Lewinella sp. 4G2: one gene and its partner. The protein of the gene in region 1 binds, or shares a complex with, the protein of each later gene. Links are inferred from orthologs where the notes say so. Each region holds a gene or a part of one and is shown in the gene's direction. Other genes may lie near its edges.

Region 1 (15,324 bases):
CGTTACTGCATCTTGTTGTTCGATCAAGTTGACGGGCGCGTCCGCGCGGGAGACCGCCATTTCTTTGCCACCGTAGAACCTGCCCGGGTGGCGGCCCGGCCCGATGAGACCGGCAAAACGCAGGATGGTCAGACGGGGAAAGGTGGAACGGAGGTAGTCTTCCACGGTAACGATGGCGCGGGAAGAATGAGTCTCGGGGGCTACTTCCGTCTCTTCATCCACCGTTCCGGAGGTTGAGCCGTACACGCCGGTGCTACTGCAAAAGATGACGCGAAGGCTTTTTGTCCGATCACTGCAGGCTTGAGTGATGGCACGAATTTGTTCCAAATACTTTTCGGTCGTCGCTTCTTTAAAACGACGGCCACCGGGCGGGATAGTAATGACCAAGTGGGTAATGCCAACCAGAAAGGCTGCAGGGATGGGCTCCGGTAATTTCACCACGAACGCTCGGAGTGGTAAGGCTTGGGCAAGCTCATCTCTTCCAGCTTCGGTCGTCTTGGCAGCGTGTACCTGAAGCCCCCGATCACAAAGGCTTTTCGCCAGTGCCGTACCCAACCAACCAGTCCCGAGGATGGCCACTTTTAATTTAGAATTGTCGTCCGTCATACCGCAAAACTAGGGTTGTATTCAACTAAATCGGGACAGTTCGCAATAAAATTACAAAATCAATTTAATTGGATTAACGTAATCAAATTAGTTTGAAATAGTGGTGCGAAACCTTATCTTTGTAGGACCAAAGCACCCGGCGAGTAACGCATTTGTTTTGAGTGAGTTTTACGCGGAGGGGTAGTGTTTACTATTCCTTCGCTTTCACTCGAGCTAATTGATGTATCAGTTCATTTTTACCGTTGGCGAACCGTCTTCTACGCGCCAACGAATAGTTCTACTTGCTACCGGGATACCAAATAAGTACAGATTTCCGGTGCAATTTTTTTGCAACCATTTTGGATTACCCCGCCGCACTATAGAATGTCGGTGGGGTATTCTTTTGCTACTCACTACCGCGTATACTGTTATACATGAAATGCCTATCACGTCTCCCCTCTCCTTTGGAGAGGGGCCGGGGGAGAGGAATACACAACTTCATGTAAATCGGTGTACACTACCGCACCATTCAGACTTCCGTGCAAGGTCAAAGACAAGTGTTTGCTTTAGTACGGTAAAGCAACTACGTAGCGGATACCTAAATTAGCCCGTCCCAGTAACTCCCCGGCCTAGTGCCGACCAAGCCACCTTATTATCATGATCGAATTACAAGCTGATACGCCAACCGGTATCGCGGGCTACCTACGGGAGCGCCAATTTCTACGGACGGGGGAAACCCTTATGTCCGTTACTAAAGCGGGGGAGGGGAACATGAACGTGACTCTATTGGTAACGACGAGTGAACGGCAGTTCGTCCTCAAACAAAGCCGGCCCTACGTGGCTAAGTACCCGAGTATTCCGGCGCCGATCGCGCGGATTGACGTTGAATACCAGTACCTGAGCGCCGCGGCGGAAGACCCCGAACTGGCCGGCCACCACCCCGCGGTTCTAGATTATGATGCCGCCAACTACACTTTGCTGTTGGAGTATCTGGAGGGCGCCGAGGATATGATCTACGTTTACGAGGAAGGCCGTTCCATCAGCCGAACCCAGTTGCGGAGCTTATTGAATTACCTCTCGGTCTTGCACCGGGTGAACGTAAAGGATTTCCCCGCCAACGAAGAACTCAAAGCGCTGAACGCCGCCCACATTTTTGAGCTGCCCTTCAATCCCGACAACGGTTTCCCGCTAGACGATTTCCTGCCCGGCCTGGCCAACGTCGCCGCGGTTTACCAGTACGATAAAAAGCTTCGGGCGAAAGCGCTGGAACTCGGAGCGCAGTACCGCGCGGCTGGCCGCCAGCTTATTCACGGTGATTTTTACCCCGGCAGTTTCATGCGCCGTAAGGGTGAGGTGTTCGTCATCGACGGAGAGTTCGCCCACCGGGGGGCGCCGGAGTTTGATCTCGGCGTACTCATGGCACACTTGCTGCTCTCCGAGGCCGAGCCGGAACTCCTTACCGAGATCGACCGCAGCTACCGTAAACCACCGGGTTTCAACGCCAAACTGGCGCGGGAATTCTGCTACGTGGAGGTCATTCGCCGCATCATCGGTATCGCCCAGTTACCACTCTCGCTCACGTTGGGCCAGCGGAAATCATTGCTCGAGCAGGCCCGGATTGGCCTCCAATAAACCTGCGTACCTGTCAGGCCGTTCTGTTTTTTCGTGACAATCAGTCACTTAGCCGGCCGTGGCGTGCTTTGTGCGCGCTGCCGGTGGTGCCGCGTATCTTTGCGGCAATTTTAGCACAATACTTTTTCTCGCATATCCAGCGCCATCACATCAATAAGGGCGCTGTCGCAGGTGCGGAGGAAAAGGGTAAATAACGTATCTCATGGCCGGTGGCTTCACTAAATTCATTAAAAATCTCTTTGGCTCGAAACAGGACCGGGACGTAGCTACCTACGAACCTATCGTCCAGCAGGTCAATGAAGTATACAATACGCTACAGGGGCTCTCCAACGACGAACTCCGGGGGCGGACAACCATGCTCCGCGGCCGCATCAATGAATACCTCGCCGAAATCGACGCCGAGATCGAACGGCTGACAACGCTCGCCGAAGAGGAAGCAGACTTCCACCGCAAGGATGCCATCTACAAAAAGGTAGACGAGCTGAAGAAGAACCGCGATGAGGAACTCGAGGTCGTACTTAAAGAAATCCTTCCCGAAGCCTTCGCTACCGTGAAGGAAGCCGCCCGCCGGCTCACCGAAGACGAGGAACTCCGCGTAACCGCTACCCAGGCGGACCGTGACCTCGCCGCCAACGAAAAGAAAGACCACATCCGCATTGAAGGCGATACGGCCATCTACAGCAATAAATGGACGGCCGCCGGTGGCGAAATTGTGTGGAAAATGGTTCACTACGACGTGCAGCTCATCGGTGGTATGGCCCTTCACGAAGGCAAGATCGCCGAGATGCAAACGGGTGAGGGTAAGACGCTCGTCGCCACCCTCCCGGCCTACCTGAATGGCCTCAGTGGCCAGGGCGTCCACGTCATTACCGTGAACGATTACCTCGCCCGACGGGATGCAGAGTGGATTGGCCCATTGATGGAGTTCCTCCAACTCAGCATCAACTGTATCGACTACCACCGCCCCAACAGCCCCGGCCGCCGTGCGGCTTACCAGTGCGACATAGTGTACGGTACTAACAACGAATTCGGCTTCGATTACCTGCGGGACAATATGGTCCGCAACATCGCCGACAAGACCCAGGGTAAGCACCACTACGCGATGATCGATGAGGTCGATTCCGTCCTGATCGACGATGCCCGGACGCCCCTCATCATTTCTGGCCCGGTGACGGGAAGTACGGATGACCGCGACTACGAAGAGCTCAAGCCCCACATTGAAAAACTGGTAGCCGAGCAACAGCGCCTGGCCAACAAATTCCTCACCCAGGCCAAGAAACTTGCTAAGGAAGGATACCTCGGCGTGGAAGACGGGGAAGCTGGTTTCCCCCTCCTCCGGGCGTACCGCGCGCTACCCAACAGCCGCCCCCTCACGAAATTCCTCTCCGAAGACGGTATCCGTACCCTCCTGCAAAAAACGGAGAACACCTTCATGGCCGAGAAGAACAAACGGATGCCCGAAGTGGACGCCGAACTGCTCTTCACCATTGATGCTAAGAACAAACAAGTTGACCTTACTCCGAAGGGCGTAGAATACCTCAGCCGCTACAACCAGGATCCGGAATTCTTCATCATGCCTAACCTCGCCACCGACATGGCCGAGGTGGATAACCGGACGGACATTTCCGACGAAGAAAAGTCGTTGGCCAAGAATAAGATTGCCCAAGACTTCGGCGTCAAATCAAAGCGCCTCCACGCCATCCGCCAGTTGCTGAAGGCCTACACGCTCTTTACGATCGATGATGATTACGTGGTCCAGGACGGGCAGGTGAAGATCGTCGACGTCCAGACCGGCCGGATGATGGAAGGCCGCCGTTACTCGGATGGTCTCCACCAGGCGCTGGAATCCAAGGAGAACGTCAAGATTGGTGAGATCACCCAAACCTACGCAACGGTGACGCTGCAGAACTTCTTCCGCATGTACCACAAGCTGGCCGGTATGACCGGTACGGCCGAGACGGAAGCAGGAGAATTCTGGGACATCTACAAGCTGGACGTTGTGGTGATCCCCACTAACCGCCCCATCCAACGGGATGACCGTAATGACCTCATCTACAAAACCGAACGGGAGAAATTCAACGCCGTCGTTAACGACGTGCAGGAGATCACCCAGGCTGGTCGCCCCGTCCTCGTAGGTACGACCTCCGTAGAGATCAGTGAGAAACTGAGCCGGTACCTCCGTTCACGGGGCATCGAACACAACGTACTGAACGCCAAGCAACACCAGCGCGAGGCGGATATTGTCGCTGAGGCGGGCCGGCCCGGTCAGGTTACCATCGCTACCAACATGGCGGGCCGGGGTACGGACATCAAACTGAGCGACGAGGTGAAGCAGGCCGGTGGCCTCGCCATCATTGGTACCGAGCGCCACGATAGCCGGCGGGTGGACCGCCAGTTGCGCGGTCGTTCCGGGCGCCAGGGAGACCCTGGTTCCAGCCAATTCTACGTATCGCTGGAGGACCGCCTGATGCGCTACTTCCAATCCGAACGGATCTCCAAGTGGATGGACCGCGCCGGCCACAAGGAAGGCGACGTCATCCAGGCGGGCATCGTGACGAAGTCCATCGAGAACGCTCAGAAAAAGGTCGAGGAAAACGCTTTCGGTACTCGTAAGCGCCTCCTGGAATACGATGACGTAATGAACATCCAGCGGGAGGCTATCTACCGCAAGCGGGACAACGCTCTGAGTGGTAAACGCCTGGCTTTGGATATCCATTCCATGTTCGAGGGCTTGCTCGACGACATCACCTTCCAGAATAAGCAGAATGGAGACTTTGACAGCTTCCGCTTCGACGTGCTGCGCATCCTCGGATTCGAGACCAAGATCGATGCGGCCTTCTTCAAGGAGACGAAGGAAGTGAATGATATTGCTGATCGCCTGCTGGAGGAATTCCAGGGTTTCTACCACAGCAAAATGTTGCTATTGGTGGATCGCGTGATGCCTCACATCCGTCAGATTCAGGAGGACCAGCCCGGGCGTTACAAGCGTATCGTGATTCCGTTTACGGATGGCTCTACTCACCCGCTAGCCATTACGGCTGATATCGAAAAGGCCATCGAAAGCAACGGCCGGAGCATCATCTCCGACATCGAGCAGACCGTAACCTTAGCCATCATCGATGATAACTGGAAGGAGCACCTGCGTTCCATGGATGAACTGAAGACCTCCACCAACCTGGCCTCCTTCGAGCAAAAGGACCCACTGGTGATCTACAAGATGGAAGCCTATAAGCTCTTCGAAGGCCTTATCCGCCGAATCAACGAAACCACTACGGCTTACCTCGCCAAGGGTGACCTCGTGCTACAGCGGGCTGAGGATGTTCAGGAGGCCAAGGCTCCAACACGTCAGCCCGCTCAGGAGCAGGTAACCACCAACAAGCGAGAAGCGGAAGCCGCCGCCGCCCAGAAAGCAGCGGATAATGCCGGCCAGGCCCAAAGGCAAAAGGTGGAGACTTTCCAACGTAAGGAGGCCAAGGTGAAGCGTAACGACCCCTGCCCCTGTGGTAGTGGTAAGAAGTTCAAGCAGTGCCACGGTAAATAATCCAGTAGAGCATCTCTGGATCCTAACTAAGAATGGGGGCGAGCAATTAATGCTTGCCCCTTTTCCATTGGCTCCTTTCTTTGTTAAAAGGTGAGCGCAATAGAAGTAAAGACACCGATTAAAGATCGTGGCTGACTATCTTGCGCCTCGGTTCACAGCCATGCATGGCTAGTGTCCGCCGCTTACTCGTCTCTCACGAACATCTTTTGCCACCGGTTTTATTAGGGTGGTACTGAGTCTTTCCCTAAACGTCACCCACGGGTGGCCCACAATTTTCGCCTTGAAAGAGCTGATTGATCATACTTTTCTAGCTGCCGAATGTACCGGGGCGGACGTGGACCGTATCTGCCAGGAGGCGTTGGACCACGGCTTCCGGGCTGTTTGTGTGCCACCCTACTTCGTAACCCGGGCCCAGAAACTGCTATCGGGTAGTGACGTGCTGTTAGCAACCGTCGTTGCCTTTCCGAATGGTTACCAGGAAACTGCGGTCAAGGTGCAGGAAATTCGCCGGGCCATGGATGAGGGGGCGGACGAATTAGACATCGTCATCAATATTGCTGCGGTAAAATCCGGAGATTGGAGTTACGTCCGCTCGGATATCGAATCCGTCTCTACTACGGCCCGCCTCAAGGGCAAGGTATCTAAACTGATTGTGGAGGCCAGCACGCTGACGGAGGAGGAGCTCAAGCAGGTGTGTGACATTTGCAATGACGTGAAGCCTAACTTCGTTAAAACCTCCACGGGCTCCCGGGGAGGGGCCACCGTCGAGCAAGTAAAATTCTTACGGGCGAACCTGGTGGAGGAGATCAAGATTAAAGCTAGCGGAGGCATCCGCGATAAAGCGTTTGCCGAAGAACTCGTTGCGGCTGGTGCGGACCGGATTGGTACCTCCGCCGGAATTGCCCTACTGGCCTAACTACTACTCATTATGATGCGTATCCTGTCCGTCCTTTTTACTTGGTCCTTACTCAGTACCTGCGTCAGCGCCCAGGCGAGTGTAAGCGTGAATGTAGACCCCCGCGTGGAAACGTTGATGGATCTGTTCGTGCGTTCAAACGAAGCGACCAACAAGGTATCCGGATGGCGAGTACAAATTTTGGCTACGACGGACCGCGCCCGCCTGGAAACGGTGGAGGCGGACTTCAAAGTGAACTACCCAAATATCCCGGTGGATTGGGTACACACTAAGCCCTACTACAAACTCCGGGCCGGCGCTTTCCTCACGAAACAGGAGGCCGAGCGACTGAAATTTACCCTCAACCGCCAGTTTGAAGGCGTCTACCTGGTGAAGGATGACGTGAAGAAGTCCGAGCTACTACGCATGTACTAGCCTCGGACAAGGTAGCGTTGGGATACCATTCGGACTATTCGGAGCAAAACCAAGTCTTACCCATTTAATGGGTGTTAAGCCCCCATCATGATTGGAGGTATCCGTGATCGACACATCGTCGATCCCATCACCGTCATCATTTATTTCTTCCTCGTCATCAGCGGGCTGATCATGCTGTACGCCGTGGGTAGACCGCCCGACGGTTACGAGACGGGAGACCTGACGGTGCTCCTGAATTCGCTGGCGGGAAAGCAATTCATCTGGTTGATCATCTCCCTGGGGGCCTGGTTTCTGGTAGACTTGTTCATCGATCGACAGACTTGGGTGGTTGGCGCCTACCCAATTTACATTGGGACGGTAGTACTACTGATCCTGGTACTATTGATTGGTAAGGAGATCAATAACGCCCGCTCCTGGTTCGCGCTGGCGGGGTTTACCTTCCAACCCAGTGAACTGGCCAAGTTTGGCACTTGCCTGGGGATGGCCGCCTTCCTAAGCCAGTGGACGGGAAAGATGGACCGGATCAAAAATATCGGTTACGGAATGCTGATTTGGATCATTCCTGCAGCGTTCATCGTCCTGCAGCCGGACCCAGGATCTGCCCTGGTCTTCGTCAGTTTTTTCTTGGTGATGTACCGGGAGGGGCTACCGGGATTACTACTTGGTTTTGGCCTGTTTACGGCGGCGATGTTCCTATTAGGTATTGTTTCTACCCCGGGCTTACTGACCGCAGCTTTGATTGGGCTTCTCCTTTTGGTGATGAGTTTTTCCACTCCCCAAAAGATGTGGTACTGGGTATTGGGAAGTGTTGTCCTGATCGCCGCAGCCGCTACGGCTTATTTTCAGTTTGGCCTGGGTTGGCCCGTCTTACTGACACTGGGCGTGGCCTTTTCCGCGATGGTCGCCTTTCTCTTCGTCCGGCAGCGAACGCAAGTTGCCCGCGTCAGCCTGGGGACTTTAGCTTGGGGAGGATTGATCGCGGTGGCCGCGAACTTCTTTTTCAACAACGTGCTGCTACCTCACCAGCAGGACCGGATCAACGCCTGGCTACGCCCGGAGGGGATGGACGAGCGGGGCGCGCTGTACAACATCATCCAATCCAAACTAGCGATCGCAGGCGGTGGCTTCTCCGGCCGGGGCCTCTTTGAGGGTATCATGACCAAGTACGATTACGTACCGGAGCAGGAGACGGATTTTATCTTTTCAGCCGTGGGAGAGGCGCAAGGCTTTATCGGTTCCGCATTTATCATCCTCGCCTTTTTGGGATTGTTGTGGCGCCTCAGCGTCATCGCCGAGCGGCAAACGCGGACCTTCGCCCGGGCTTTTGCCTATGGGGTAGCGGGCATTATCGCCATCCATATGCTGGTCAACATTGGGATGACGATGGGGCTAATGCCAGTGATTGGTATTCCCTTGCCCTTTATTTCTAAGGGGGGGAGCTCCCTGCTGAGCTTTACGCTAATGATCGCCGTGGTGCTGAAGTTTGACAGGATGCGGGGGGTGGTATAGCATAGCCCGGAACTGGAGAAAACGCTACTGGATCTCAGCAGACTAAAAAACTAAAATAAATTTGCCAGCAGCACTTTAAAAGTGCAACCCTGCCCACGGCGCCTCGTCTCTACCTTCAAACAAGCAAACCACCCCGTGGGCGTCAATCTAATCCTATCACCTATGTCAACAGCCGCCGACTATCGCGACACGCACCGCGAGTTGGTCCTGGGCTGCCAGCGGAAGGACCGCAAATCCCAACGCGAGCTCTACGGCCATTACGCCAAACCGATGTACAACCTCTGCCTGCGGATGCTCCGGCATTCCCACGACGCGGAGGACGTCATGCAGGTGGCTTTTGTGGACATCTTCCGCAAGATCGACACCTTCAATTTCGATGCCTCGATCAGTGCGTGGATCAAGCGCATCGTCGTCAACCGCTGTATCGACCACCTGAAGAAGCGCCGCTTACTGACGACGGATTACGACGCCAAGCAGCACGACATTCAAACCGACGAAAGCCCCGTCGGGAGTGACTCCGCTACACCCGGCTTTCAGGCAACGGGTATGACGGTAGACCGCGTAAAGCGGGGCATGATGAAACTAAGTGAAGGGTACCGGGTAGTACTGAGTCTTTACCTGTTTGAAGGCTACGACCACGAAGAGATCTCTCACATTCTCGGCATCAGCGTCGGGACGAGCAAATCACAATTCAGCCGCGCCAAGAAACGGCTCGCGGCCATTTTAAACGAAGAAAAATAATCCTCCACCATGGCTAACGATAAGCTAGAGGATTTCATCCTCAACCATAAAGAAGAGTTCGAAGCGGACACCCCACCGGATAGCCTCTGGGGCCGCATTGAAGCATCGATCACCCCCGAAGACGATGAACCCGACGATTTTGAACGGTTCGTCGCCAACAACCGGGAAGCCTTCGATAGCGAAACGCCTCCACCGGAAATGGAAGCTGCCATCATGGGCCAACTCGCCGAAGCGGACGCCACCCCGGCCTCCCCACTGCGGGTCACGCACCGCCGCCGGTACCTCCCCATCCTCGGGATGGCCGCCTCCGCCCTGGTACTCATCGTGGCTGCCTTCCTCATCGGGAGCAGCCGCGGTTACCAGAACGCCGAGCAGGACCGTGTAGCCCTCGAACTTGAACGTATCAACCCGGAGTACCTGGAAACAGAACAGTACTACCAACGGGAGATCGCCAGCCAGTTCACCCGCGTCAAGCAAGTGAACAACGACCCACAGTTGGTCGCCGACCTCAAAGAAATCGATGCAGCAACGGCCGAGATCCGCGCCTCCCTGCTGGAAGTCCCGGAAAGCCAACGGGCAGAATTGGTAGAAGAGATGATCCGCATCTACCGCACGAAACTTGATATCCTGCTTCGCGTCCAGCGGCAGATCCCCCCCGGCAGCCCCAAGGCTGCCTCCAAAAAAGCAAATGAAAATGAGTTATAGAATCACTTCCATCCTCTCACTACTACTGGCCTTCGCGCTGGTTGGTGAGGTCTCCGCCGCCCCGGCTGGTGGCTGGGAGAAGGACTACGAAAAAACCTTCTCCGAATCCTACGACGTCAACGGTCAGGGCTCCGTTCGGCTGGAAAACCGCTACGGCGAGATCAACGTCGAAACCTGGAACGAAAACAAGGTTCAAATCGACGTCCAGGTCCGCGTAACCGCTAGTTCCCAGGAAAAGGCCGACGCCATTTTTAACCGCATCACCATCAACTTCTCTGGCGGGGGTAACCGGGCGACGGCCACGACCGAGATCGGCCAACGCCAGAAAGATGGCAGCCTGTGGGATATGATCTTCGGCAATTCCATCTCCATCAACTGGGGCGACAACTCCAATGACTTCAAGGTCTACTACAACGTAAAGATGCCCGCATCAGCTTCGTTAGAAACGATTGCCAAATACTGCGATGTACGCCTGCCCAACTTGAGTGGTAACAACACGACGGAGGTTGGCTACGGAGACCTCGTCGCCGGTAAACTCTCCGGCAGCAACAACGTGAAGATCTCCTACGGGTCGATCCGAGCCGATGAGTTGGGCAAAACCAGCAGCCTCCGCTTGCGCTACAGTGAAGCGGATATCCACCAAGCAGACGTACTCACCTACGACGGGCGCTACAGCGAGCTGGAGCTCGGAACCCTCAACCGCATCAACGTTGACGCTGGCTACGAAGAGATCGAGATCAAGAAGGTGACGGAAGCGACGCTCCGCGGTAATTATAACGACGTGGAAATCATGGAGGTGGATGAATTAGACGTGGACGGCAGCTATTCCGACTACTCCATTGGCACCATTTTCCGCCGTCTCCGCGCCGATAGCAACTACGGAGACATCGACGTGGAAAAAATTGGCAGAGATTTCGAAAAGATTGACGTTACCACGCGTTATGCCGACGTTCGCCTCGTTATGCCAACGGGCCGCGGCTATGATGTAGACGTCAGCGCCCGCTACGGCGACGTTTCGGTGTCTGGCAACGGTCAGCTGAACCGCAACAAAGAGGGTTCTTCGGAATCCATCAAAGGAAAAATTTCCGGTACTGGCACCGGCCGTGTTTTTATCTCTACGGCCTACGGAGATATCTCTCTCCGCCAGTAACCACAAGAACTTGTTGATTACTAGTTTAGAGTGTTTACGAAGCCTCCCTGGAATGACTTCCGGGGAGGCTTCCTTTTTTGCTGTTAGCCAAACAGCGTTTCTTGATCAGCCCGCTACTTCTCCCTCCAGTTGGCAGGCCCGTTCTGCCTGCAGCACGTGGCGCCAATTGTGGTAGATGACCGTCCGGAGGGTATCACAAAGTCGTAGTTTGATGAAACGCGTCAGGCTGATGCCGGTCTTGGTCTTCGTTAAGTCTACCTTGGCGGCTAGTTGCAATAGTTCCAGGGTTTCATCTTGGTACTTTATGAATTGTGCCAGTGCGGCCTCGGTGGGTTCCATCCCAAAATTTTTGGGGTTGGCGCTTCGCGGCGTGCTCACCTTTCTCATGGCTGGACCAGGTTTCATCCCCGCAGCGAACTTGTTGCCCAACCAGGAAGAAGTATAAGTTGCCTGGGGCGGGTGAATCGAAGTAGCCATCCGCCGCCGCATTTCCGGTAGGTAGTAATCACTGTAATAATTCAAGTGAGCGAAGCACTCCACGGCATTCCAGGCATCGGGGCGCGGCCGCAGGTGCAAAGTAGCGTGGGGTAGGGCAGCTAAACGTTGGGCCGCCGCCCGGTTGCTGATGGTAAGGTCGGTCAGTCGTTGAAGTAACGCTTCGGTATTGCGGGGGGACATAGGACGGAAGACTTGATGATGGCTCAAAGATCCCGGAAAAACCCTCCCCCAATCTTACGCAGGATCAAGATTACGCCTGAGAACGGATGTGGGAAAGCGTTTCCGGCGTCATCCGCAGATAGTTAGCGATGTAACGGGCCGGGATTTCCTGAAACAGCTGGGGGCTCCGTTCGAGCACGCGCCGGTACCGCTCCGCTGGGTTCTTGATCAGTAGGTCGATTTCCCGATCAAGCTGTCCGACGAGCATCCAGGCGGAGACCTGCTGCCAAAGTTGAGCCGCTTTAGGGTTGCCAAGAATACGTTCCCGGTACATTCGGCCAGGCAGAGATAACAGCGTACACGCCCTGATCGCCCGCGCGCTAAGGATGGTCGGCCGGCCGGTCAGCAGGCAATCAATGGCGGAGTATACGTCTCCCGGATAGGCGAAGCGGATGATCTGTTCCTCTCCGCCGTTCGTCACCACGTAAACCTGGATGGTACCAGTTTCTACGAGGTAAATGGTATCGTTCCGGTCTCCCGGCTGGTGGAGGAAATCCCCGCGTTTCAGGGTGGTCCGGCCTTCCCACATTTCTTCTTCCCGGAGGTAGTCCTTTAGTTGCTGGAGGGGGGAAGGCATGGTAGGTAAGTATTTAGGATTGCCGGTGATTATTTACCCATTACCCTGCACCCGCGGCAGCGCCCGCTTATTAAAGAAGTAGATGCCGAGCCCACCGGCTATCATAAACCCGATGGCGATCAATTGCGCCTGGCTGAGGGCCACGCCCAGCACGTCGTACCGGTCGTTCACCCGGATGAACTCGATGAAGAAGCGCTCGATGCCGTTTAGAACGAGGTAGATGGAGATCAGCATGCCGGGGATGGCCGTATACCGTTTGCGTAAGCCCCACAGTAAAGCCCCAATCGCCATAGCCATCAGGAACTCGTAAATGGAAGTGGGGTAAACGGCCGCGGGCAATTCTTTGCAGTATTCCCAGGTGCAGCCCGGGATGGCCACGCCGCGTTCCAGTACGTTGTGCGGGAAGGTAGAGCTCCACATCCAGTCCGGTAAAAACCACCAGTTGGGCTGCGGGCCCGCTACGATGCCCCAGTCTCCGTCGCCACTCAGCTGGCAGCCGAGGCGGCCCACCCCGTAGGCGATAATTAGACCGGGCGCGACGGCATCGGCCAGCGGAAGGATTTTGATGTCGTGCTTGCGGGCGTACCACCAAACCGCCGCCGCGCCGCCAATGAGGCCACCGTAAATGGCCAGCCCGCTTCCACTCAGCAGTACGTAGATGGGGTCTTCAAAGAATCGGGGGAGGTACTCGATGATGGCAAAAACCTTAGCCCCCAGCAGACCACCAAAGGCGGCGGCCAAGGTGATCGGGCCCACCCGGTCGCTGGGGTAGACGGTATAGGTTTCGGCCTTACCTCCTCCTTGCTTCTGCCCCTTGAGTTGGCCGATACGCTGCCGCCGTTCGAGGTCTTTCGTCAGCAGCCAGGCCGCCGTCAGAAAGGCGAAGAGCAGAAAGAGGCCAAAGGTCTTGGCAATACTCAACACGCTATCCGGCGGAGTGCCGAAGAGAGCATTGGCGAGGTAAGAAAGGTCTGGGTACATGGAGTGTCTGCCTGTCGCCGATCCACCGATGGAGAATCAGGACGGATGATTGCGCTTAAAGCCGGTGCTTACCGAGCGGATTCTATACGGCCCAGCAGGGCGTTAATGGCGCGTTCGGTCTGCTTCTTCTTGCCGGCCTTCAAGTGGTCGAGGCTGTTCATCGCCAGCTGCGCATAGGTGTAAGCCTCTTCCTTCTTGTCATTCTTCAGCAGGAATTCGGCCAGGCGGTAGTACTTGCGGTAGGCGCCTTCGGCATCCAGCTCCGCGGAGGCTACCTGGGCCGCGACGGCCAGGTCCATCACCTTTTCGTCCTTGATGAAGGATGAGGTAGTCGCTACGGCGTAGATATTGGCCAGTTGAGCGGCGTCACCCGTGGCTCCTTTAGTCAGGTACTTCTTGGTGGCCTTGGTGAAGGCTTTCGCGTCCTGGCCCTGCGCGGCCAATTCGAAGTCTGCCTGTAAGGCCAGGGCCTTGGCGGCATCACCATCCACGCTGGCGTATTTATCGACGGCGGTTTTGATGAGCTTCGCGTCCTTGTACTCCAATCCCTTGTCCTTGGTGGCCATGACGGCTTTTTTGATCTGGGCGTCAAAGGCTTTCTGCCCGGAGCGGGCGACAACGGCGGCCTGGTTCTTTACGAGCAGATCGAAGATGCGGCTGTCGGCGTTCGTTGCGGCGACGAGGAGGATGTCCAGGTTTTCCGGTGTCGTCAGGTCTTTTTGTGCGCGGAGGTAATCGTTGGCCACTTTGGCGTGGTTCTGGCCCTGGCGAACCATGGCGCGGATGTAGCGCAGGGCGAGTTTTGGATTCTGGTCGCCACTTTCCCACTGCTCGGCGAGGTCCTCCACGTCGTCCATTTTGTTGAGCGCGTTGCCCCCTTCTTCGATCAACGACTGGGCCTGCTTGCCGCCTACAGATTTGTGAACGACCTCATTCTTGGCGTTGATGAAGAGCAGGGTAGGGTAGGCGCGGACGCTGTGGTTGCGGCGGAACTCCTTGCTCTCAGCCTTCTCCATGTCCATCTTCACGTTGATGAAGTTCTCGTTGAAAAAGCTACCGACGTCCTCCAGCGGGAACACGTTGGCGGCCATCCGTTTACAGGGGCCGCACCACTCCGCGTAGGCGTCCACGAAGATCAATTTATCCTCAGCTTTGGCTTTGGCCAGGGCTTCGCTCCACTCTCCGTGGAAGAATTCAATCCCCTGGGCCTGGGCGCTGGCGCAGGTGCAGAGTAAGGATACGAAGAGCAGGGAAAGTTGAAGAGCACGTTTCATGAAAAGGAATTACGAGTGGTTCTGAAGGGCATGCTGCCAAAAAATGAAATGTGGTTCGCCTCCCAAAGGTCGGCGAACGGGGCAACTAAGATACGTCCTCCCCACCGGCTGTATTGTCGCCACCGGGCTTTTTCGGGACGGGATCAAAGCCGTGGCCACCCCACGGGTGGCAGCTTCCAATCCGCTTGGCGGCCAGCCAGGACCCTTTGATTGGCCCCCATTCATTGATCGCCTCAATGGCGTAATGAGAGCAAGTAGGTTGGTACCGGCACTTGTTCTGCCCCAGCAGGGGAGAGAGGGCAACCTGGTAAAAACGAATGGGAAGGATGAGTAGCTTACGCAGCATGCCACTAAAACGGACGGTAAGGAAGCTTGGTTGACCCGGGATGAAATGGGCGAACGGTAATGTTTACACCGGGGCAAAAAAAAGACGCCCGTTCCTACTCGGGAAGGGGCGTCGTTAAGGTCAGAACTTTCACTGTGCCCTTATAACCCAGCCTTTTTTAACGGTGTTCGGTGCCGAAGAAAAAAAGGTAAGATTTTTTATTGGGTCCGTTACTGAGCAGGATTGCGGCACCCAGT
Region 2 (15,277 bases), 1.9 Mb from region 1 along the record:
ACGATTTCCTGAAGGGCAACGGCTTCCCCGCCGATCTCGACGCGGCGACGCTTTTGGCGGATACAACCGACGAAGCGATCTCCCCCCTCGACCTCGTGGAATACCTCGAAGACGCCAACTCCCTGCTCTTCGACACGCCAGTGAAAGGCTTTGAACTGTACGTATCCAAGACCAACGGCGAGAAGTGGGAGCGTACCCACGCTGAGTTCATTGACGGGCTTTACAACAGCTATGGGTACTATTTCGGCGTCATTCGCACCCTGCCGGACGACCCGATGACGGTCTACGCGCTCGGCGTACCGATCATCAAATCAACCGACGGTGGTGCGACCTGGGCCGGCATCAACGGCGACAACGTTCACGCCGATCACCACGCATTGTGGATCAATCCTGAGCGCCCCGACCACCTGATTAACGGCAACGACGGCGGCATCAACATCAGCTACGACGGCGGCAAAAATTGGCGCAAGGCCAATAACCCGCCCCTCGGCCAATTTTACTCCATTGCGGTCGATGACCACCCCGATGGCTACCGCGTTTACGGTGGTTTGCAGGACAACGGTACCTGGCGCGGGCCCAATAATTACTCCGCCAGCCCCGGCTGGATGCAACGCGGTGAGTATCCCTACAAAATGCTCTTCGGCGGTGACGGAATGCAGGTGGAGGTTGACCCCCGGGATAACAATACCGCCTACCTCGGCTACCAGTACGGCAACTACTACCGGATGGACATGGCCGCTGACACCTCCACCTACATCACCCCGAAACACAAGCTCGGTGAGCGCCCCTACCGCTGGAACTGGCAGAGCCCGATCCTGCTCAGCCCCCACGATCCCGACGTAGTCTACATGGGGTCCAACCGCTTCCACCGCAGCAGCGACCGGGGTGCCAACTGGGCCATTACGAGTGAGGATCTGACGCAGGGTGGCAAGCCGGGCGACGTTGCCTACGCGACACTTACCTCCATCTCCGAAAGTCCCATCACCAAAGGGCTGCTTTACGTTGGTAGCGACGATGGCTTGATCCACCGCAGCGATGATGGTGGCGAGACCTGGACGAACATCAACAACGGGCTGCCGCGGAATCTGTGGGTCAGCCGAATCGCCGCGGGCAAGCACGATGCTTCCACCGTCTACCTCACCCTCAATGGTTACCGAAATGATGATTTCACGAGCCACGTTTACAGGAGTACCGACCAAGGGGCCAGCTGGGACCGAATCGGTCAGTTCCTACCCACGGAGCCCGCTAACGTGATCCTGGAAGACTATTCCTCCCCCAACCTACTCTTCGTCGGTTCCGACCACGCCCTCTACGTGAGTATCGATGGCGGTAAGAAGTTCAATACCGTAAACAATGGCTTGCCGGCCGTGGCGGTCCACGATCTTGTCATTCACGAGCCCAGCGGCGACCTGATCGTCGGCACCCACGGGCGGTCACTTTACAAGGCCAACGTCAAACTCCTGCAGGCCGCCGCGCGGGAATCCGGTGCCATGGCCATTGATGCTCCCGAGGTTGTCCGTTACTCCAGCCGCTACGGCACCCTGGATTTTGACCTTCAGACCCGTAAGCCAGAAATGAAGTTCGCCGTTTATAATCCGGGCGCTGCCGCGGGTGCGGAGTTAAGGATCAAGAGCGACGACGGAACAACCCTCTACCAGCGGGATCTGAAATTGATGCCGGGCATCAACCAGTTCACCTACGACCAGACCTTCGATGGGCGTTTTGCCGAAATGGTCAGCGTTGCCTTGACCAATATACAGGAAGACAGCAGCCGCCCCGCCGCTAAAGTGGAAGCTGCTAAGGACGGTAATTTCTACCTCCGCAAAGGCAATTATACCCTGACGGTGGCGGCCGGCAGCAACGTGGTCGAGCATTCCTTCGAAGTGAAGTAGTTCCGTCCCGAAATCAATTCCTGAGGCTCGTGCATTCCATCCGCTTACTAGAGTGAGCGGATGGATGTACGGGCTTTCTCTTTTTAACTACTGCTTGCACTAATAAATCCCGTAAACATCAATCACTTACGGGCAATTTTTGCGACTTTTGCACTTTGTAAGTAGGGCGACTAATTGTTGCCCTTACTTTACACCAACTCAATACTAAGTGCCGGGGTAAACACTTTGACTCTGCGGTCAAGAACCTACTTCAAACCGACCCACGGCCGAAACAGCATCGCGCTACGCTAACCACCGGAATACATGAGGTTATTCAGTCTTTTTCAGCAAAACCTGGCCATTGATTTGGGGACCGCCAATACCCTGATCATTCAGAATGGAGAGGTGGTGATTGACGAGCCTTCCATCGTAGCCATCAACCGTAAAACGGAGGAGACCATCGCCGTCGGTTACCGCGCCATGCAAATGCACGAGAAGACTCACGAAAACATTCAGACTGTCCGCCCACTGAAGGACGGGGTGATTGCCGACTTCCGCGCCGCCGAACACATGATCAAGGGGATGATCGAAATGATCGGGACCCGCAAGTCATTCCTCACCCACCTCAAAATGGTGATCTGCATCCCTTCCGGCATCACCGAAGTAGAAAAGCGCGCCGTATTTGAAAGCGCCGCCCGGGTAGACTCCAAAGAGACCTACCTCATCTACGAACCCATGGCCGCCGCCCTCGGTATCGGCCTCGACGTAGAGGAACCCATTGGCAACATGATCATCGACATTGGGGGTGGCACGACGGAAATTGCCGTCATCGCCCTGTCGGGAATTGTTTGCGACCAGTCCATCCGCACGGCGGGGGATGAGTTCACCGAGAACATCGTCAACTACATGCGCCGAAGCCACAACATCCTGATTGGGGAGCGGACGGCAGAGCAGATCAAATTCCACGTAGGTTCCGCCCTCGGCCAACTGGATAACCCACCGGAAGATTACGCCGTCAATGGCCGGGACTTGCTCAACGGTATCCCCCGCCAGATCACGGTCAATTACCAGGAGATTGCCGCGGCGCTCGATGAATCCATTCAGGCTATCGAAGAAGCCGTCATCCGTGCCCTGGAGACGACGCCTCCGGAACTCGCCAGCGACATATACAAGACCGGCCTATACCTCACCGGAGGTGGTGCCCTCCTCCGTGGTTTGGACAAGCGTCTCAGTGCCAAAACCCAACTACCCGTCCACGTTGCCGAAGACCCCCTGACTGCGGTTGTCCGTGGCACCAGCAAGGCTTTGGCGGATACGCGGCGGTACAAGAGTATTTTGGTACCGAGCTCCAGCGTAAGTTAATTATCAGTCTATAGTCTGTAGTCTTTAGTCTATAGTGCATCTACTCAAGACTAAAGACTACAGACTATAGACTACAGACTACCCCGTGCAGCAACTACTCCGCATATTTTTCAGCAACGGCAGCTTCTTCACCTTCGTGGCGCTGCAGCTGGTAAGTATGTACTGCATCATCAGCTTCAACAGCCCCCAGGCTTCCATCGCCGCCGAAACCTGGAGCATCCGGGCGGGGGCCGTCCGTAGCGTGACGGAGAGCGCGCGGGATTACCTGGACCTGGAGGCGGAGAACGAAGCTTTACGCCAGGAAACGGCCCGGCTGCGACAGCTCCTCCCCGAAAGCAGTTATGACGCCAAGGTGGTGGTGGATTCGATGGAAGACCGCCAACTCATCCAGCGTTACAACTACCTGACTGCCCACGTCGTCAACCGCTCGCCGTACCGGCCCAACAATACGCTGATCATCGACCGTGGACGTACTCTTGGCGTCCGGCCCGGCCAGGGCGTAGTGGGAGCCACCGGGTTGGTGGGTATCGTAGACCGGGTTACGGAGAACCACGCGCGGGTGCTCTCCGTCCTGCACCAGAGTATTCGCATCAGTGCGGGTTTGCGCTCCGGCGATTTTGGCACCCTGCGTTGGGATGGCCAGGATCCGCGTTACGTCACCGTAACCGATTTGGCGGATTACATCAAAGTCGCTCCCGGGGATACGATCTTCAGTACGGGTTACTCCAACGTCTATCCAACCAACCAGGTGATTGGGACGGTTGAGTCGGCGGAGGTACAGCCGGGCACGGGAAGCCAGAACCTGCGCGTAGCGCTATCCAATGACCCCTTGATTGAGACTGACGTATTCGTCGTGCAAGACCTATTCAAAGATGAATTGTCTGGCCTTGCCGACGAGGGAGAGACTAACTAATCAACGCTAACGACTAACCTAATATGCGCGGTTCCGACCCCATCAGTAATGGAATACGGTTTGTCGTTTTTCTCTTCCTGCAGGTTTTCCTGTTCAGGCAGGTGAGTATTTCGTTTGGGGGGACGGCCTACCTGTCCATCATCGTCAGTCCGCTCTTCATCGCTTTACTCCCGCTCCGGACGCCACGGCCGCTCGTGGTGCTTTTTGCCTTCCTACTGGGCTTTGGTACGGACCTCTTCTACGAATCACTGGGGGTGCACATGGCGGCGGCCTGCTTCACCGGTTACATGCGCCAATTCATCTTGCGCTCCCTCGAGCCGAAGGATGGTTTTAAAGTAAAGGCGAGCCCCGAAGGACGGGATTTAGGTTTCAGCTGGTGGATGAAATACCTGGCCCTTATGCTGACCGCCTACCTGGTTTGGTACTTCAGCATGGAAGCTTTCTCTCCCGTATTTTGGAAGGATATTACGCTGAAGGTGGCTTGTTCCCTTCCGGTATCCTGGTTGGTTTCACTGGTGCTCGTCATCTTCATTCGGCCAAAGATTTAAGCTCTTGTCCAAGAGTACTTCTGGACCAACGTGGTGTCGCGCATCCAGCAAAATGGACGGTATTGTTTTAGCGTTTACCAATCACGAGTAACCGATCTTCACCATCTCAAATCAATAATCTATGCAGGGGAGCGCCCCAGCGGCTCAACATCCACGCGCCATCACGATCAGGATCATCTTCGTGTTGATCACCCTGTTCCTGGTGGGGAAGGCCATCCATTTGCAGGTGGCCAGTTCCTACTGGCAGCAGCGGGCGGACCGGGTGGGGTTCAGCAAGGAGCAGCTCTATCCAGCACGAGGATTGGTCACGGATCGGAACGGCTACTTACTCACTAATAATGCCCCGGTCTACCAGATCGAGATGACGTACAACAAGTTCGCCAAGCACGCCGCTGCGTTCGATACACTGGAGTTCTGCCGCCTGCTTAACATCAGCCGAGACTATTTTGAGAACGCAATTCCCAAACAGTGGGCACCGAAGTACAGCAAGAGCAAGCCTTTCATTTTCCTGCCCAACGTCTCGCCTACTAAGTACGCTACGCTGCAGGAAAATCTGTTCCGCTTTCCTGGCATTTCGGCGAGCCTGCGGAGTTCCCGCAACTACCCGCCGGGGGTTGCGGCTCACTTACTGGGTTACATGGGTGAGGTCAACCAAAAAGCCATTGACCGCGGCGACGGGGCCTATAACCGGGGAGATTACCACGGGATTTCCGGTATTGAGTACGAATACGAAAGCCACCTCCGCGGTAAGAAGGGCAAGCGCTGGCAGTACCTGGACCGCCTCGGCCGTGATGTCGGCAACGTTAAGGCAGAGGAGGATGCCGTAGTCGGTTCCAACCTCATCACCACCTTGGACCTCAAATTGCAACGATACGGGGAGAGTCTGATGGTCAATAAGGTAGGGGCGGTCATCGCCATCGAGCCGGCTACCGGGGAGATCCTCTCCATGATCTCCGCGCCTACCTACAACCCCAACTTACTCAGGATCGGTCGGCAACGTGGCCGGGCTTTCACGATGCTGCAACAGGATACGTTGAAGCCACTTCTCAACCGGGCCGTCAACGGGAAGTACGCGCCGGGGTCACCCTTCAAATCCCTCGTCGCCCTCATCGGAATGCAGACCGGGACGCTGGAGGCCAACCGCAGTATGTCCTGCAACGGAGGTTTCCGAAGCGGTGGCCGGTTACTGTTGGGTTGCCACGCCCACCCCTTCATCAACAACGTTCCACAGGCGATTGCCCAGAGTTGTAATAATTACTTCGTCACCGCCTGGCTGGAAACCATTAATCGGGATGGGTCGGTTTCCCCCAAGGAAAAAATGGATGAGTTCAATGACTACCTAGGGCAGTTCGGTCTGGGTAAAAAGCTAGGAATAGATTTCCCCGGCGAGATCAATGGCTTCCTACCTACGAGTGATTGGATGATGGCTAACTCCGAAAGAAAAGGCGATGATTTCTGGCGCGCTATTTGGTATAGATCACTGGCCATCGGACAGGGAGAATACGAAATGACCAGCCTCCAGATCGCCAACTTCACGGCGGCCATCGCCAACCGGGGTTTCTGGTACACGCCTCACCTCGTCAAACAGTTACAGGAAGGCAACGAATCCGTGACCCGCCCACTCCGGGTGGAACGCCACAATATTGACATTGACGAACGCCACTTCGAAACCGTCGTGGAAGGCATGCGCCAGACCGTCCTGAGTGGTACCGCCCGCCGCGCTGACGTCCCCGGCCTGGACGTATGTGGCAAGACCGGTACCGTACAAAATCGCTTCGGTGACCACAGCGTTTTCACCGCCTTTGCGCCACGGAACGATCCGCAAATCGCCATCCTGGTCTACATCGAAAACGGGGGCTACGGCGGCACCATCGCCGCACCCATCGCCAGCCTGATGATCGAGAAGTACCTCAACGGCGAAATCGCCAAAAACCGCCAGTACCTGGAAACCAGGATGTTTGAGACGGATATGACCAGCCGGGGGGAGACTTCTATTCGGGAGATAGAATAATAGTCTGTAGTCTGTAGTCTAGAGTCTACAGTGGCCCCAACTATAGACTACAGACTATAGACTACATACTAATCACTCCTCCGCCGCCAATACCCCATTAATATTCAGCCGCATTGCCATATCCATCACGGTGACGACGCCTTCCACCGGTGCGTTGCGAGTGGGGCTGATGAGGATGGACTGGTCGCGATCTGCTTTACCCGTCAGGTAAGTTTCCAAAGCTTCGGGGCTGATGCTGTTACCGTTTAGCAGGAAGGTGCCCTGGTTGTTGATGGTCACGTCGTCAATGTTCCGGGTGCTGGGGCTCGTGGGGGTGTCCGAACGGCCGGGCATCTTCAGATTCAGCGCGTGGGGGGCTACTACGGTGGACGTCAGCATGAAGAAGATCAGCAATAGGAAGATGATATCCGTCAGGGAGGACATGCTGAATTCGGCGGTAACCTTGCTGCGTTTGCGTAAAGCCATTTTTTAGTCTGTAGTCTTTAGTCTGTAGTCTATAGTGCTAGCACTACTCGACTACCCTACTACTTAGGTTGAGTAGCGATGATCGCCCGGGCGCGGTTCTGCGCGGCGAGGGTCATGATGGGAGTGATGTTTTTGAAGGGTACGCCGGTTTCGGCTACGATGGTCACGGTGGTGTTTTCTTCGTCGTCGGATTGGGCGATGGCGTCGTTTACCGCGGCGGCGATGGCGGCTCCCCGCACTTCCTGGCTGTTGACGCTCACCTTGCCGTCCTTCTCTAACTGGACGACGATGTTCGTCGGGGCCACCGTCTGGCTATCCGAGCGCGGCAGTTCAAAGGGCTTGATCTGCACGAAGTTGGACGTCAGCATGAAGAAGATCAACAACAGAAAAATGATGTCCGTGAGGGAGGACATGTTGAATTCCGCGTTGGGCTTATTGGAGCGTTTTAAGGGCATATTTAGTCTATAGTCTGTAGTCTGTAGTCCGCTGTCCGTAACCCAATAGCTACGTGGTGACACTATAGACTATTGACTACAGACTGTAGACTACTTACCCCGGTTCCTGCAATAGATCCATAAACTCCGTAGTACTCCGCTCCATCTTGTAAACGACTCGCTCCACGGAGGCGACGAGGTAGTTATAGCCAACGAAAGCGAGGATACCGATGAAGAGGCCCGCAGCCGTCGTCAGCAGGGCGGAATAGATGCCACCGGCGAGGACGTCCGGCGTAATGTTCTCCGCCGTACTCATTTCGTAGAATGCCGCAATCATACCGGTCACGGTACCAAAGAAGCCAATCATGGGGGCGGCACCGGCGATACTGGCCAGCGTGCTCAGTCCTTTTTCAAGGCGGAAGATCTCCAGGTTACCAACGTTCTCAATGGAAGCATCGATATCCCGTAGTGGGCGGCCGACGCGGCTCAGGCCTTTGTCCACCATCCGCGCAACGGGGCTGTCCGTCGTGGCGCAAAGGGCGCGGGCGTTGGCCATGTTTCCGGCCGACATTTCCAGGCGGATGCGCTCCATGAATCCTTCGTCTTCAGCACCGGCGGATTTAATCACCGCAACGCGTTCCAGAAAGATGTAACAGGCTATCACGAACAACAACAGCAGAATACCAACGATGATCATCGTCAGGATGCCGGAGTCCAGCAATACGGAAAACAGATTCTGGCTTTCGACGATTGGTTCTTCCGTGCTGGTCAGGGTGGGTTCTGCCTGCAGCAGGAGATAGCGAAGGTTGGAAAACATTGGGGTGTGTATTTAGCATCAGCAAAACGTCGGTGCGCCGTCTTTCGTATGTCGGGTGGGCGCAGCGACTCTCTAAGTCTGCCAAAGGTAAGTAAGGGCGGGTGAAAAACGAACGTAGTCACTCCCTCCGTGCTGACCAGTGTATATGCAACACGATCTATTGCCCGCCACTGCGTCCGCCACCTTCCCTAAGCTACTGTCATTCAACCCATCACATTATAAATAAACCTAATAACAGTACCTTTATGTGTTGATTTTTCCAAATGTGTCTTTCCATGAAATTAGGCCTTTCCGCGCTCTGCCTGCTGCTGAGCTTCGCAGCCGTGGCTCAAACGTCCGCCCTGACGCCCGAAAGTGTGGCTGAGCTACAGGCTCGTGGCTACACCGTCAAGGTGAATACGGAGCGTTACTTTACTTTAGAATTAGCCGCCATTGCGGTCCCCCCCGCTGAGTTTCTGCGTACGCACGTCACCATTTTGGGCGCTGCCGCAGGTACAAAGTTTGTACCGGGAACGGGAACGCGCGCCGTGGATGGGGCCCGGTACATCCGTTTCGGACAGCGCCTCAACAATGCGGATGTCATTGGCGGGGAGGTGAGCCTGCGGCTGGACGGTCGGGGATTCCCCAGAACAATCAGCGGGTACCTCGCACCGGCGGACGCCTTTTCCTCACTTGCCCTTTTCTCTGCACCCGCGGCAGCGCCCGTATTCTCCGAAGCTGCATTAATTGATGCTGGACGAGCACACTTAACCACGCAGTACCCCACCATCGCTGATTGGCAGGTTGAACCCAAAGACGTGGTTTGGATCTCCGCCAACCCTTGGTCAAAGACAGAAAAAAGGCACCGGACGCAGGCCATCGAATTTACCGAGCCCGGAGGTTTCCGTGGCACGATGGTGTACGTTGACGTGCTCACGGGCAAACCCATTTTCGACCACCAACTGCACTGCGACCTGGACCGGCAATTGTACTCAACGACCACCGACCCGACTAATTTAATCTGGGAAGAGGGCCAGGCCTTTCCCGGCAACCTCAATGCTGAAGGCCAGGAAATGCTGACCGCCACCGGCGAAGTCTACCACCTCTACCACCGCACCTTCGGCCGCAATAGTTACGACGACGCGGACGGCGTGATGCGCACCCTCACCGACCGCCAGGACGCCTGCCCGAATGCTTCTGCGAGCGGCGACCTGATCCGCCACTGCCCCGGAACAGTGACCGATGACATCGTAGCCCACGAGTGGACGCATAACTACACCGGTGCCATGGGCAATCCCATCTATCAGTACGAAACTGGGGCGATCGACGAGGGACTTGCCGACATCTTCGGTGAAGCCATTGACCTCCTAAATGACCGCGGCAACGACTTCAACGATGACCGGATGCGGACCCGCTGCGACAATAACAGCCAACGCTGGCGGCTGGGGGAAGACGCGGCCGTATTCGGCGGTGCCCTCCGCGACATGTACAACCCCGAGTGTGAAGGCGACCCGAGCAGCCGGAGTAGCAGCAGCTTTTCCTGTGACCCCTTTATCGACAATGGTGGCGTCCATATCAACAGCGGTGTCGTGAACCGGTCTTTCTCCCTATTGGTGGATGGCGGCACTTTGAATGGCACGACGGTGAATGGAATCGGCCTGACCAAGGCCCTGCACATCTACTTCCATGCCAACGAAAACTACCTTGGCCGAGTGACCGACTTTCGCGCCTTCGCGGATATGCTGCTGCAGAGTACCGAAGACCTCTACGGTACGGATCTGCCAAGCCTTACGTTGATTGATCTGCCCGCCGCGCCCTCCGGACTGATCCTCACCGCAGCTGACCGGGCCGAAGTGGAGAACGCCCTCACGGCTACCGGGATGCTGACGCCCAACGCCTGCCCCTCCACCCCTACCCTCGCCCAGAACCCTCCCGCCAGTTGCGGTAGCAATCCGGAAAACCAGGAACGCATCCACCTCAACGAAGACTGGGAAAATGGGCTCGGCCCCTGGACGCTGAACCAAAACCCAAGTAATCCCGCCACGTGGACGGACCAACCCTGGGTGATCCTGGACAACCTCCCCGACGGTCGCGCCGGTACCGGAGTTTACGCCGCCGACCCCGCCATTGGCGACTGCGTTGACGACCTCGAGAACGGCTCCACCGCAATCACCAGCCCCATCATTGAGCTACCGGCGGACGCTGCGCTGATGGAACTTCGCTTCAACCACTACTATGCTACGGAGCGGAACTATGACGGCGGCGTGCTACAGTATTCCCGCAACAACAGTTCCTTCCAATTGGTCCCCATCCAAGCCTTCATCTATAATGGTTACGACGGCGCACTGATTGGGCCGGGAAGTAACGACAACCCTTTTGCTGGGCGCCAGGCCTTCCACGGCTCGGATAGCGGGCGCAATACCGGCACCTGGGGTACTTCGGTGGTGGACCTGGACTACTTCGCCAACCCCGGCGACGACCTCCGCCTCCGGTGGACGATGACTTTTGACGGTTGCAACGGCACCCTGGGTTGGTATTTGGACGAAGTCACCGTAAGCTCTTGCGTCGCCGCTGCCTTACCCGTTATCTGGAGTGAAGTTTCGGCCGAGGCGAAGAAGGACGACATCCTGGTAAAATGGACAACGACGGAGGAAACAGACAACGTCGGCTTCACGGTCGAGCGTACGGATAATGGTAAACCGTTCACCGCCATTGGGACCGTAGCCCCGACAACTGAGACCACCGGTGAGTACGGCTTCGTCGACGAAGCGCTGGTACCGGGAACGAACTACACTTACCGGATCGCCCAGCGTGACTTCGATGGATCCATCAGTTACTCCCCACTGGTTTCGGCTGTGCTCTCCGGGAAAGTTGAGGGCATTGCCGCCTTCCCGAACCCCGCGACCGACCGGTTGACGATCAAAGCCGCGGATGGCTTACCTGTTTATCTACTGGGAAGTGACGGGCGTCTGATTAGCAAAACAATCATTAAGGGAGGTAGCGCTAGCCTTCAAGTGGCTGATTTACCGGCGGGCGTCTATTTCCTACGTCAGGGGTCCGAAAGCTTGAAGGTAGTTATCGGGAATTAGGACAAATACTGCATCTTGTTGGCTCAAATAAAGTGACATGCCCAGTTTTCAGCCGACCAAAGCCAACTACGGTCTCTTATCTCTCCCCGCTACGGCCATGGGTTTTGCCCTTTGCGTACAGATTGCCGCACTGAGTTGGATCCTGAATACCCAGTACGGCCTCAACCTGGAGGAGATTGGCCTGGTATGGTTGGCCGGTCCGGTGGCAGGCATCCTGGGTCAGGTGCTGATTGGAGCGCTGAGTGACAACGTTTGGTTCTGGGGAGGCCGGCGGCGGCCCTTCATCGTGATTGGTGGCACCCTCGCCGCCCTGATGATCCTCGCCCTGCCTAACCTCGGACTGATCCAGTCGGCCCTCGGCGTGGAGAGTCTGATCGGTATTGCGCTCACCGTGGCGCTTACCTTGGACTTAGCCATCAACGTGAGTTTTAATCCGGCCCGTTCCATTATTGCGGACGTCACCCCGAAGGGGAAGATGCGCACGGACGGGTTCACCTTCATGCAGACGGTCTCCGGCTTCTTTGGCGTGCTCGCCTACCTGATCGGGGCATTCATCAGTAATTACTTTCTGATCTACGCGGGGGCGATCATTGTATTTCTTTTCAGCGTTTTCCCCGCCTTCCTCATCAAGGAACCGCGGAATCTAGAGGACGTCGAAACTGACGGCGTAGTGGAGGTCCACGACGGTTTGGTCGAAGACATCCTGGATGCCGATGGCCCGCGCCAAACGGCAACCACAGCCGTTGGGAACACGACTGATTGGACGGAGTTCCTCAAGATCTGCGTCGCCCACGCTTTCACCTGGGTGGGTGTACAGACGATGTTCATCTACACCTTTGGCTACATCAAGAGCAACATCATGGGATTTGAGGTGGAGCAGGTACTAACGGATCCACAGAACAATGACATCGGCTTCGCCATCGGGATTGCCTTTGCCATTTTGAATACCGTCGGATTCCTTTTGCCCGCCTTCGTGCTTGCTCCGATTGCCACGAAGATCGGCCGCGTCAAAACACACGCAGCGGCCATCGCCATCAGTGCGGTGGGCTACGGTTTGATCGTCGTGTTCGGCACTTCAATGACGGCCTTCTTTCTACTGATGGCCATCGTTGGCGTCGGGTGGGCGGCCGTGGTGAGTTTGCCCTTTGCGATCATGTCCGAAGTGGTCGATTCCCGCAAGATGGGTTTGATGATGGGGCTGTTTAACCTGTCCGTAGTGCTGCCGCAAATCGTGGCCTCCTTACTTGGGGGAACGATCAATGCGGCGGATGATAAAGCGGCGATCTTCTACATTGCCGGGGGGATGTTGGCGGCTTCGGCGGTACTGTGGTTGCTGGTGAAGGAGCCGGTTTCGGAGGGTGAGGTGGTGGCTGGTGGTGGTGGCGGGCACTAGGAGCTAGTGGGTCGTTTTCGACAAGAGGTAAAGGGAGGAAAGGAGGGTTAAGGGGGCGCTGCGCGCAGCAGGGTGACACACTTCTCTATCTTCTCTGACAGCTTATTCTTCTTTGCGAAACAGAATTTCTGAAGCAATTAGTCGTGGGTAATTTTCTACAAGACGTAAAAGAAGGATAAGAGGAAAAGGAGGCGCTCCACGGCGCAGCCGCACCTCCTTTTCCCCCTTTATCTCCCTTTCCTTCTCTCGGAAAACGATCCAACAGGCTCCCCTACTCGACCACGAGCAAGTACCGCTTCTTCTTCCCGTTCTCAATCAGGATGAAGCGGTCGTGCAATAAATCTCCCGAATTGAGCTCGGCATCTACGTCGCTGACTTTTACCTTGTTGATGGCGATGGCATTCGCCTGGATGGCCCGCCGTGCCTCCGATTTGCTGGAAAGAATGGAGGTCAAGTCAGCCAGTACGTCGATTAAGCTGGGGGAAGCCGCCAGGGCGGAGGCGGGGACGACAAAATCCGCGATCTCACCGCGCAGCCCTTCGATGGTTTTCGCGTTGAGGCCGGCCAGGTCTTCCGGGGTGGTGCCGCGGCCGTAGAAGATATCCGTTACCCGCTTGGCGGTGGCGACGCCTTCGGCTCCGTGGACGCGTTCCGTTAGCTCCGTGGCCAGCGCGTGCTTGATGGCGTTTACCTCGCGGAAGAGGTTGTTGTCCGGCCCGTGGGCTTCGACGGTGGCGACGTCGGCCAGGATCTCTTCTTTGCTACGCAGGGAGAAGGTCTTTAGGTAGGTAGGGATATCCGCATCGTTGGAGCGGACCCAGAATTGGTAGAAATCGTAGGGGCCGGTGAGTTCGGCATCCAACCAGAGGTTGCCTTTTTCTGACTTACCGAATTTCGAGCCGTCGGCCTTCGTTAGTAAGGGAGTGGTGACGGCGTAGGCTTTGCCTTCCGCGTTGCGGCGGACGAATTCGGTACCCGCCGTAATGTTCCCCCACTGGTCGGAGCCGCCCATCTGGACGGTCACGCCGTGGTCCTGGTACAACTTCTGGAAGTCGTAGCCCTGCAGCAATTGATAGGAGAATTCGGTGAAGGACATCCCAGATTCCAGGCGGTTCTGGACGGAGTCCTTCGTCATCATGTAGCTGATCGTAAGCGTCTTTCCTACGTTGCGGAGGAAGTCCAGCACGTTCATGTTTTCGTAGAACTCGTAGTTGTTCACCACGCTAAAGGCGTGTTCCTCCCCAACTTCCTTGGCACCTGCGGCAGCGCCCCGGAGACCGGCGGCGATGAGTTCCAGCATCTGTGCTTTCTGGCTTTCCAGGTTCGCGTCGAGCTCTTCGTAGGATTTGAGTTGGCGCTCCTTGTCCTTACCGGAAGGGTCGCCGATGCGGCCGGTTGCCCCGCCGAAGAGGATGACCGGGTGGTGGCCGGAGCGGGCCCAGAGCGTCAGGATCATGATCTGCACGTAGTTACCGATCGTGAGCGAAGGGGCCGTTGGGTCGAAACCGATGTAGGCTTTGCGTGGGGCTTCGGCGAGGTGCTCACGGATGCCGGGGGTAAGTTGGTGCAGCATGCCGCGCCATTCGAGTTCTTCGATAAAATCCATGTCAGTGCCGCTTTTGGTTTGTGAGGGGGGGGCGCAAATATATGCCTGGGAACGCGCTTGCTGGCGTAATTAGTTGCCGGGTGATCGCGTTACCTTTACCCCAATGAATTTACCCCTCTACCTCGCCCGCGGAGTCGCGAAAGGTGGCACCAAATCCGTCAGCCGAACCATCATCGGGATTGCGGTGGCGGCCGTTGCCATTTCGATGGCCACCATGGTGATCGCCAGCGCACTCATCGCGGGGTTCAAGTACGAGATCTCCGACAAGATCTTCGGCTTCTGGGGCCACGTCCACATTACGGACGACATGGCCAGCTACGGTATTTTCGACAGCTATAACTACCCCATTTCGGCGGACCAGGATTTCTACCCTTCGCTGGATACGATCGGACAGGTCACCCTCGCTGGATTTGGCACCGGCCTGGGCCTGAACGACAGTGAGCCCCAGGTTTCACAGGGGGGCGTAAAGCACATTCAGCAATTCATCGTCCTGCCCGGCATCGTGTCCGTCTACCCCGAAGGGGAGCGGTACGCCACGCAGGAGGCCCTTGTGCTGAAGGGTATCGCCGGCGATTACGATTGGCCCACCTTCGGCCAGTACCTCGTGGAGGGGGAACCCCTCATCGCGGAGCCGGACTCCATCAACCGGGGCATCGTCATCAGCAGCATCACGGCCGAGCGCCTGCGGGTAGGCCTGGGTGACCGGATGGATTTCGCCTTCATCGGCAGCGGAGGGGAAGAGCGCCCCCGCGCCTTCAAGGTTACGGGCATCTACAAAACGGGCCTCGA

The links.
Region 2: the proteins of rodA (region 1) and A3850_RS11345 are in contact, whole or in part, in a crystal structure (PDB 6PL5), measured with the Thermus thermophilus proteins. The link is inferred for Lewinella sp. 4G2 from one-to-one orthologs. Residues at the interface, in WP_223903423.1 of Thermus thermophilus: Phe161, Val165, Phe168, Val169, Leu172, Pro198, Tyr199, Glu202, Tyr211, Arg212, Asp213, Gln220, Val221, Gln223, Ser224, Ile226, Ala227, Ile228, Gly229, Ser230, Gly266, Phe267, Val270, Leu274, Tyr277, Gly278, Leu281, Phe285, Leu289, Arg297; in WP_223903432.1 of Thermus thermophilus: Arg4, Ile5, His6, Leu8, Ala9, Phe12, Ala15, Leu16, Leu19, Gly20, Arg22, Ala23, Trp24, Leu26, Gln27, Val28, Tyr31, Tyr34, Leu36, Leu43, Thr45, Asp47, Lys156, Gln157, Gly158, Ser160, Val184, Leu201, Glu202.

Annotation. Positions count from the first base shown.
Region 1 is NZ_LVWJ02000014.1:770,728-786,051, reverse strand. Bases 6,456-9,386 are described here. They hold rodA (rod shape-determining protein RodA), read left to right. Parts: upstream 6,456-7,175; coding sequence 7,176-8,597; downstream 8,598-9,386. Other genes in these bases: A3850_RS04630 (anti-sigma factor), read left to right, coding at 9,348-9,386; A3850_RS04635 (RNA polymerase sigma factor), read left to right, coding at 8,760-9,338; A3850_RS04645 (SPOR domain-containing protein), read left to right, coding at 6,687-7,088; deoC (deoxyribose-phosphate aldolase), read left to right, coding at 6,456-6,674. In the rest of the region: A3850_RS04665 (NAD-dependent epimerase/dehydratase family protein), read right to left, coding at 1-606; A3850_RS04660 (phosphotransferase), read left to right, coding at 1,243-2,217; preprotein translocase subunit SecA, read left to right, coding at 2,420-5,758; more of deoC, read left to right, coding at 6,039-6,455; more of A3850_RS04630, read left to right, coding at 9,387-10,043; A3850_RS04625 (DUF4097 family beta strand repeat-containing protein), read left to right, coding at 10,033-11,193; A3850_RS04620 (DinB family protein), read right to left, coding at 11,299-11,871; A3850_RS04615 (Crp/Fnr family transcriptional regulator), read right to left, coding at 11,942-12,487; A3850_RS04610 (prolipoprotein diacylglyceryl transferase), read right to left, coding at 12,521-13,468; A3850_RS04605 (thioredoxin domain-containing protein), read right to left, coding at 13,537-14,742; membrane protein insertion efficiency factor YidD, read right to left, coding at 14,828-15,088. UniProt on the Escherichia coli protein: Peptidoglycan polymerase that is essential for cell wall elongation. Also required for the maintenance of the rod cell shape. Functions probably in conjunction with the penicillin-binding protein 2 (mrdA).
Region 2 is NZ_LVWJ02000014.1:2,702,174-2,717,450, reverse strand. What follows is about bases 4,377-7,260. They hold A3850_RS11345 (penicillin-binding protein 2), read left to right. Parts: upstream 4,377-4,815; coding sequence 4,816-6,705; downstream 6,706-7,260. Other genes in these bases: A3850_RS11335 (biopolymer transporter ExbD), read right to left, coding at 7,230-7,260; A3850_RS11340 (biopolymer transporter ExbD), read right to left, coding at 6,778-7,170; A3850_RS11350 (hypothetical protein), read left to right, coding at 4,377-4,694. In the rest of the region: A3850_RS11365 (glycosyl hydrolase), read left to right, coding at 1-1,892; A3850_RS11360 (rod shape-determining protein), read left to right, coding at 2,196-3,233; rod shape-determining protein MreC, read left to right, coding at 3,319-4,146; more of A3850_RS11350, read left to right, coding at 4,170-4,376; more of A3850_RS11335, read right to left, coding at 7,261-7,625; A3850_RS11330 (MotA/TolQ/ExbB proton channel family protein), read right to left, coding at 7,720-8,421; A3850_RS11325 (M4 family metallopeptidase), read left to right, coding at 8,697-11,489; A3850_RS11320 (MFS transporter), read left to right, coding at 11,527-12,882; tyrS (tyrosine--tRNA ligase), read right to left, coding at 13,154-14,488; A3850_RS11310 (ABC transporter permease), read left to right, coding at 14,592-15,277. UniProt on the Escherichia coli protein: Catalyzes cross-linking of the peptidoglycan cell wall. Responsible for the determination of the rod shape of the cell. Is probably required for lateral peptidoglycan synthesis and maintenance of the correct diameter during lateral and centripetal growth.